Regions from separate parts of the Paenibacillus sp. FSL K6-0276 genome, predicted to be linked through region 2. Evidence: riboswitches for the same ligand, from Rfam matches in the RefSeq annotation. Region 2 holds a riboswitch; the other holds the start of a gene.
The links. A riboswitch is a leader RNA that binds a small molecule or an ion and turns the genes downstream of it on or off. The one in region 2 is predicted to bind preQ1.
Positions count from the first base shown of each region.

Region 1: another riboswitch for preQ1. It lies ahead of queF (preQ(1) synthase); the one in region 2 lies ahead of MHH52_RS06235 (queuosine precursor transporter).

Region 1 covers NZ_CP150276.1:3,207,680-3,211,821, forward strand. The annotation lists gene queE (7-carboxy-7-deazaguanine synthase QueE) at 1-518, opposite strand, end outside; gene MHH52_RS15160 (6-carboxytetrahydropterin synthase) at 511-993, opposite strand; gene queC (7-cyano-7-deazaguanine synthase QueC) at 993-1,655, opposite strand; gene queF (preQ(1) synthase) at 1,685-2,158, opposite strand; PreQ1 riboswitch class I at 2,321-2,364, opposite strand; gene MHH52_RS15175 (ABC transporter permease) at 2,439-3,122, opposite strand; gene MHH52_RS15180 (ABC transporter ATP-binding protein) at 3,119-3,967, opposite strand.
Region 2 covers NZ_CP150276.1:1,373,695-1,377,836, forward strand. The annotation lists gene MHH52_RS06230 (methyl-accepting chemotaxis protein) at 1-575, opposite strand, end outside; PreQ1 riboswitch class I at 931-976, shown strand; gene MHH52_RS06235 (queuosine precursor transporter) at 987-1,700, shown strand; gene MHH52_RS06240 (biotin transporter BioY) at 1,874-2,428, shown strand; gene MHH52_RS06245 (AMP-binding protein) at 2,460-3,941, shown strand; gene MHH52_RS06250 (thiolase family protein) at 3,938-4,142, shown strand, end outside.

The DNA.
Region 1 (4,142 bases), 1.8 Mb from region 2:
TTTGCATAATCAAAATCCCTATCATCAAACACAACGACCTTTAAGCTATGCGTGGAACGTCCCAGATTCTCCATCCTACGCATGATGTTATCTAGCATCTCCCAATTCGTCGTCATCCCTGAGCTTGGTGGCTTCGGACTGATGGTCAGCACATCCACGTCATTGAACCATTCCTGCCATTTACTGCCCTGAGTTTCTATAGCGGCTTTTATTCCTCGCTCATGTAGCAGGTTAATGAAAGTACCCATTCCTTCACCAATCAAGGTAGGATTACCGCCTGAAATCGTAACACAGTCGAAATTATCCCCAGCTAAAGCTAATAGTTCATTCATGATTTCAACCGCTTCCATCATTCGAACCTTATCCTTAGCAGTACCATCCCAGGTAAAAGCGGAGTCACACCAGCCGCAGCGGTAATCGCAGCCATAGGTGCGGACAAACATCGTCTTCACCCCAATTACCGCACCTTCACCTTGAATGGTGGGACCGAACATTTCAATTACGGGAATCTTACTCACAGTCACAGCCCCCATACAACCGGTAAGATGGCCCATCTTCAGGGATATCTTCAGCCAGCACCTCTGCCCAGGAGGTTGGTGTCTCCCATAGCTTTACAGAGTACAAAGGCAGCCCTGCTTGCTTAAGCTTAAAGGCAATATATGAGGACATATTCTCAACTGTGGTGCGGAAAGACAACAAGGCTACTTTGGAGCCCGTATTCGTTAACGTTTCTAACACAGGTTCATTTCCCATAGCAAGAAAAGCGTGATCTATTCGATCTACAAGGCTTTGTTGCACTGTCGTTTTGATATCGCTGAAATCAATAACAAAACCTTCGTCAGAATGGTCTTCCACAGCCACAGGTTTGCCCTTAAGTACTACTTCGAGTTTATAAGTATGTCCGTGCAGATTGCTGCATTTCCCTTTGTGACCAATTAATTGATGCGCCGCATCGAACGTAAATATTTTGCAGACTGAGACCTCGTTAAGCATTAAGAACCGACCTCCGTTCTCTCCGCCTCATATTGCTCAAGACCACGCTGACGTAATAGACAAGCCGGACAAGTTCCACAACCACTGCCAATAATACCGTTATAACAGGTCAGTGTGTGCTCGCAAACATAATCAAAATAACCCAGTTCATCGGCCATCTTCCACGTTTCTTTTTTATCCAGCCACATCAAAGGAGTGTGTATCGCAAACTCATAGTCCATAGATAAATTCAACGTAACATTCAATGATTTTACAAAAACATCACGGCAGTCCGGATACCCACTAAAGTCCGTTTGGCAGACACCAGTGACAATATGGGAATAGTCCAACTGCTTCGCCAATATCGCTGCAAAAGATAAAAACAGCAGATTTCGTCCGTCCACAAACGTACTAGGAAGCTCATCGCCTTCGCCAGCAACGATATCAATATCCTGACGGGTAAGTGCATTCGGCGCAAGCTGGTTAAGCAACCCTAAATCAAGAATATGTTGTTTTACATTAAACTTAGCGGCTATTTCCGTTGCAACTTCGATTTCGGCCGCATGACGTTGATTATAATTGAAGGTAACTACCTGCACTTCCTCAAATTGCTTCAAAGCCCAAACTAGGCAAGTCGTGCTATCTTGTCCGCCGCTGAATACAACGAGTGCTTTTTTATTCATCTAAATCTCTCCTTATCAACATGTTGGGATTAGCGATTGTCCACTTTTTCCGGATAGAGGTCGTGATTGATTAAGCGGTGCTCCGCCATCGCCTCATACTTCGTACCCGGTCTTCCATAGTTGCAATAAGGATCAATCGATATGCCTCCACGCGGAGTAAACTTGCCCCATACCTCAATGTAACGTGGGTCCATCAGTGAGATCAGATCATTCATAATAATGTTGACACAGTCCTCATGAAAGTCACCGTGGTTACGGAAACTAAACAGATACAGCTTTAAAGATTTGGATTCCACCATGTTCTGTTCAGGAATATACGAAATATACAGTGTGGCAAAATCCGGCTGTCCTGTTACAGGACATAAGCTAGTGAACTCAGGGCAGTTGAATTTAACAAAATAATCACGCCCAGGATGCTTGTTATCAAACACCTCAAGAATAGCTGGATCATAACCAAACTTGTACTGTGTTCCCTGATTACCAAGCAAAGTGACTTCTTGCATTTCCTCTTTCAATCTTCCATCTGACACGACAAAAAACCCCTCTCTTTTCCTTCGGCCTTGGCCGGTAATGGAAAGAAGAACGAGATTTCGAAAACTTGGCTCTACTAAGAAGAAACGAAGGCAGCATCCGGTTTAAGGACAGCATCCGCTTATACGTTTAATATACTCTTAGTTTTTTATAGAGGGAGTTCGCGAACCTCTCCTGCACAATCCGTGCAGACTTCTTCTTAAAACATATTGCGTCTTGAACTATACCATGGGAGCCCGCTCCTGACAAGTTCTACTCTTTACCCGTCTTCCAAATCCAGACCGAAAGCACCACAATCCACAAGAGCAAGAGCAGACTTTCTACGAGCAATAATCCTTCTCCATTAAGAATACTGTTCAAATTCTCAACGATTTCAATACTTGGCAGAACGGTAAAGATCGGATAGGTCCATTCCGGAAGAGCGACGTACACAGAAGCTACCAAGAAAAAAACAACCATAAATACGGAGCTGATGGCTGAACCATTCTTGGAGGAACTTACCTTTAATCCAATGATAATTCTGACTTGTACAAAAATAATTCCACCAAATACCATATACAAAAGCATAGGTAATAAATCGCTGATCCCTTTGGTTATTACAAACACAATCATTTGAGAAAATAATGAGCAGACAAGCACTGCTCCGCCCTTAGCAGCAATGATCTGATCTCTGCTTAAGGGTGTGATCAACAGCGCATCAAAAGTCTTACTTTCTCGCTCCTCAATTAATCCTGGGCCGGTAATCATTATCCCTACCATTACTTGCGCAAACAATATCCAAGTAGAAAGAAGCATGAAATCAAGACCACTCTTGTCTACTACTGTGATGATTACCTTAGCCATAAATATAGGTAAAAAAATTAAAATCACAGTCGCTGGATTACGAAGTATATCCTTACATTCATGCTTAAATAGCTTCCATAATGGATAACTCAACTTAACTCACTTCCCGTCAGGGCAGCGAATACATCTGCCAGTGAAGCCTCTTTACTGTGCATACTTAAGATTTGATTAGTAGACATTAGCTGATAAATATGATCTTTTGTAGATTCTTTCGCTATCAGCCAGGATTCCATAACAACTTCCCTATCCAGTTGATATTTAACTTCAATTTCTGGTTTACCATAAATGGACTTAAGTCTATGAGGTTCATCGAGTGCCACCAATGCGCCAGCATGCATAATACCCACTCTATCGCTTAATTCCTCTGCTTCGTGCATATCATGTGTCGTTAAGACAATGGTTGTGCCTTCTTCTTGAATTCTCTTGATGTGATTACGAATGAGTGAAGCTGAATTTGGATCTAATCCACTGGTAGGCTCATCTAAAAACAACACTTGGGGCTTATGTAATAATGCTCTGGCGATTAGGACGCGCTTCTTCCAACCTTTGGACAAGCTACTCACCTTAGCTTTTTCCTTGTCTAACAGTTGGAGGGTCTCCATCACTTCATTCACTCGCTTTACGGGTAAACCATACAGATCAGCAAACAGTTCCAGATTATCTCGGATAGAACAACGCATATACAGATTGGGAAGCTCGAAAACAACGCCAATTTGGGCATGGATTTCTTTTTTATGCTGTAAAATATTCATGTCATTAATTAATATTTCACCTGTTGTAGGCTGAAGAAGACCCGTCATCATGCGCATTGTTGTTGTTTTCCCAGCACCATTAGGACCTAGGAATCCAAAGACCTCTCCCTTCTCCACCGTGAACGTAATTCGATCAACCACACACCTCTCTTGATAATACTTTGAGACCTCGGTTAGCTGAATCAATGGCACTACCACCTTTTCCGAATAGTTAACTTCTTTCTATCCTTATTCTGGTTGTAGGGGATTATCTCTGTTGTTGCTAATCTGTAACATTCGCTATTCCTTAGTACCTTCCTGTGTTCTTTAACGCTGAGATGTGGAAAAAATATGGATTCAAATTTAAAGAAAAGGGTAACTT
Region 2 (4,142 bases):
GTTAGCAGTGTAATTCCAGCACTGGTCCACAGAATGCTGTTTTGTTTTTCTTGAATAAAGCTTACGTCACTGCTTATTCCGATAACCATCGTACTTCCGGGAATACCGAGATAAGCTGTCTTATGTATGCCATGTGCGTCCCTGTATATATCGCTTAGGCTGCTTTTTCCTTTAGAAGCTTGTTGCATTGCAGACGATACCTTGACAATTTCCGCCCGCTGCAATTTTGCATCATGATCTGCGGTTAGTACCTCAGCTTCTTTCCCTTTTAGATTGAGCAGAAAAATAGTCTCAACCCCATGCTGTTTCCTCTTATCCTGAAAATAGAATTCAAGATTAGTGGCTGCTTGTTCGCTCTTCTTTAGTGCTTGCTGAGCATGCATTACGTTAATATTCTTATATACGTCCTGAGAAGCAGCAGTTAGAATTTGGTTTATTTGTGGCATGACATAGCTGTTGAAGATATTGATGGAGATAAAGTAGAAGCTGATACTTAACAAAAGAGACGTGAGTAATAGAACTAAAAACAATAAACGCGTGAATCTGCTACTGATCGAATGCTTGAAACGAAACATATTTCTCCCCCTTTTTATGGACAGCGAGTCCCCATTTCATTTTTGGAATGCATCATAAATCCCCTATCAACTGCTGGAGTGTGGCAACTCGCAATATATTCCATAGTTATGTAATATATCAACTAAATGGATCGGGAATATAGGTGTTGGATTCTATTCTATAGAATTAACCTCTGGATGAATAGTGAAAATTTTGTTTTATAGAGCATATTTTTCTGAAAAAGATGAATTATTACTGACACTTTTATTTTTAATAAAAAAATTGGTATAAATACCCAATCCGTAAACTCTCTATTTTGATGGATTGTTCGGCGACAGTGTGATAGAGTATTAATGTTTTGTTCCAAACTTAATATAATCCGCGGTTCGTAACCATCCCGCGTAAACAAAACTAGGAGGAGTTTAAGTAATATGTTTAATTTGTTGTGGGGAGTTTTATTTGTTATTGTCAATTTTTCCTTTTTTCTACTCTGTTACCGCCTGTTCGGCAAAAGTGGAATGTATGCCTGGGTGGGTATCGCTACTGTAATTGCTAACATTCAGGTAGCTAAGACGATTGCTATGCCATTTGATATTGTGATGACACTAGGAAATACGATGTATGTCACTTTGTATATGACCAGCGATTTGCTTAATGAGAAGTATGGAAGAGCAGAAGCACGTAAAGCGGTTTGGTTTGGTTTCTTCACCTTGCTTATGACGACAGTCATTATGCAGATGGTACTAGTATTTAAGCCGCAAGAGACCGATATCGCTCAGTCTTCTTTGGAGACGATCTTTGGGCTGATGCCTCGATTAGCGTTGGGTAGTCTTACTGCTTACTTCATTAGTCAGTTCCTTGATGTTCGGTTGTACTCCTGGATTCGCAAATATTACAGCACCTCAAGTCAGTTGTGGGTTCGTTCCAACGGCAGTACGATGATTAGCTCCTTTGTGGATACACTAATCTTCTGTACCATTGCATTTACTGGTATGTATAACTGGAGTGTGTGGCTTGAAATTTTGCTTACAACGTATCTAGCGAAATTCTTACTAACCGCAGTAGGCACACCTATCTTATATATCGCCCGAACTTTTACTTTTGCTGAAGATGGAACACCATCATCCGCTCAAAAGAAGGAATAAAACAACAATACAGCCAGCGCGTACCGATCATTAATCGATGCGCGCTGTTTGATTTTTCCAGTCGTAAGAGGGCTTGATCGTTCCATAAAAATGTGTACATAAAATTAATATAAAGCTAAAATAAGCTATCGTAGCAATTCTAATAGTATCCCTATGCAATTCGGAGGTTGAAGATGAAGACAAAAGAGATGGTATTTGCCGCGTTATTTGCTGCATTGATAGGGGCATTAGGCATGATACCACCTATTCCATTAGGCTTTATTCCAGTACCGATTACTGCACAGACCTTAGGTGTCATGTTAGCCGGCTGCTTTTTAGGAAAGAAGACGGGGGCACTTAGTTTGATTTTATTTATCGTATTAGTCGCTTTAGGTTTACCGTTATTGTCAGGTGGACGCGGAGGTCTATCAGCATTGGTGGGTCCTTCTGCAGGATATGTTTTTAGCATGCCAGTTGCCGCATTTTGCATCGGTTATGCCACAGAAAAGGTATGGTCTTCGTTAAAAATCTGGAAGATTATCGCTATTAACTTTGTTTTTGGGGTTGTTCTGGTTAGTTTAATAGGAGCGCCTGTGATGGCCCTTATCACGCACACCTCAGTCTGGGCCGGACTTGTGGGGGCGATTGTATTTTTACCGGGAGATTGTATAAAAGCTATCATTGCTGCCTTTATTGCTCTTCAACTAAAAGCTATCAGTCCGATCGAAGAGAGTGTACATAATCGGTAGTCACAGAAATTAAGAACAGGTGTGATCAAGGATGAATCTAGTAGTTCCTATACTGCGTCATGCAGCACAACAGCCCGACAGCATTGCCTTAACCCATGACCAAGCAAGCCATACCTATGCCACATTAGTAGAAACGATGCGGAGAATCGCGAATGGTCTACAGCAAAAGGGTTTGAGGCATGACAAAATTGCTATTTTATCTACGAATCGCATTGAATTTGTTGAGGTTTTCTTGGGGGCTATTTATGCAGGCTGTGTTCCCATTCCTTTAGATCCCAAGTGGAGTGCAAATGAACTGCAGGTTATTATAGAGCAGTGCCAGCCGAGAATGATTTTTGCCGAGCTGGAAGCTGCAAGGAATTTGGTCTTCAAGGACCAAGCCATCCCAACACTGACTTTCTCAAAAGATCGAACAGGTTCCTATGATCAGTGGCTGGACGCGCTGAAGCCAGAGGCTGAATTGGATGATACGAACGAGTTATTATTTATCGGCTTTACTTCAGGCACAACTGGGTTGCCCAAAGGATATATGCGTACCCATTTATCATGGTTAAAAAGCTTTGAGGTATCGAATGCTGCCTTTGAATTGGACCCTATGAAGGATGTTTTAGCACCGGGTCCGTTTGTGCATTCCCTGTCCTTATTCGCTGTAATGCAGAGTCTGTATTGTGGAGCAAACTTTCATATCACGCAAAAATTTAGCGCCACGCAGGTGTTAGAACTGTGCAAGCAGATTCCGGGTGTGGTGCTGTTCGTTGTACCGACAATGCTCGAATCCATGATGCAGCAGGCTGTTCCTGGGCAGACACAAATTGATGCGATTATTAGCTCAGGTGCAAAGTGGTCGGAGTTGTCCAAAAAAAGGGGCATGGAAGTGTTCGCTGGCGCGCGTCTCTATGAATCCTACGGTTCCTCTGAAGCGAGCTATATTAGTTATTTGGATGTTCTGGCGGAACACAATCCGAACTCTGTAGGCAAGCCCTATCCTGGGGTGCAGATTTCCATTTGTGATGAACAGTTCCGTGAAGTCCCTGCGGGGGAGATTGGGCAGTTATATGTGCGAAGTGATATGATATTTCTAGGCTACCATCAATTGCCGAATGAGACTGCAGCAGCTTTTCGAGACGGATGGCTGATCCTTGAAGATTATGTTTATCAGGATGAAGCTGGCTATTTATATCTGGCGGGTCGCTTGAATAATAGAATCATATCCGGTGGGCTGAACGTTTATCCAGAGGAAATAGAACGAGTGCTGGAGCATCTTCCGGAAATACAAGAAGTAATGGTGCTTGGCATCCCTGACGATTACTGGGGAGAACAGTTGACAGTCCTTGTGAAATGGAACGGAGAAAAGCGCTTATCTATAGACGAAATAAAGAATTATTGTCGCCAGTATTTAGCAAGCTACAAAGCGCCGAAGCAGCTGCTGACGGTAGATGAGTTTATCTATACAAGCAGCGGCAAAATTGCCCGGCAAGCGATGAAAGACTATGTGAAAAGAGCGATGGTATGATAGAAGCAGTAATTGTCATGGCAAAACGTACACCCATTGGCAGGATGGGCGGCTTATTAAGTACATTTGAGCCGGAAGCATTACTGGCGCCGCTTATTCAGCATATTGTGGCAGAAACGAACCTGCCTATAGATATGATCGATGATGTCGTTATTGGAAATGTTGTCGGTCCGGGTGGAAATATTGCACGGGTAGCTGCGC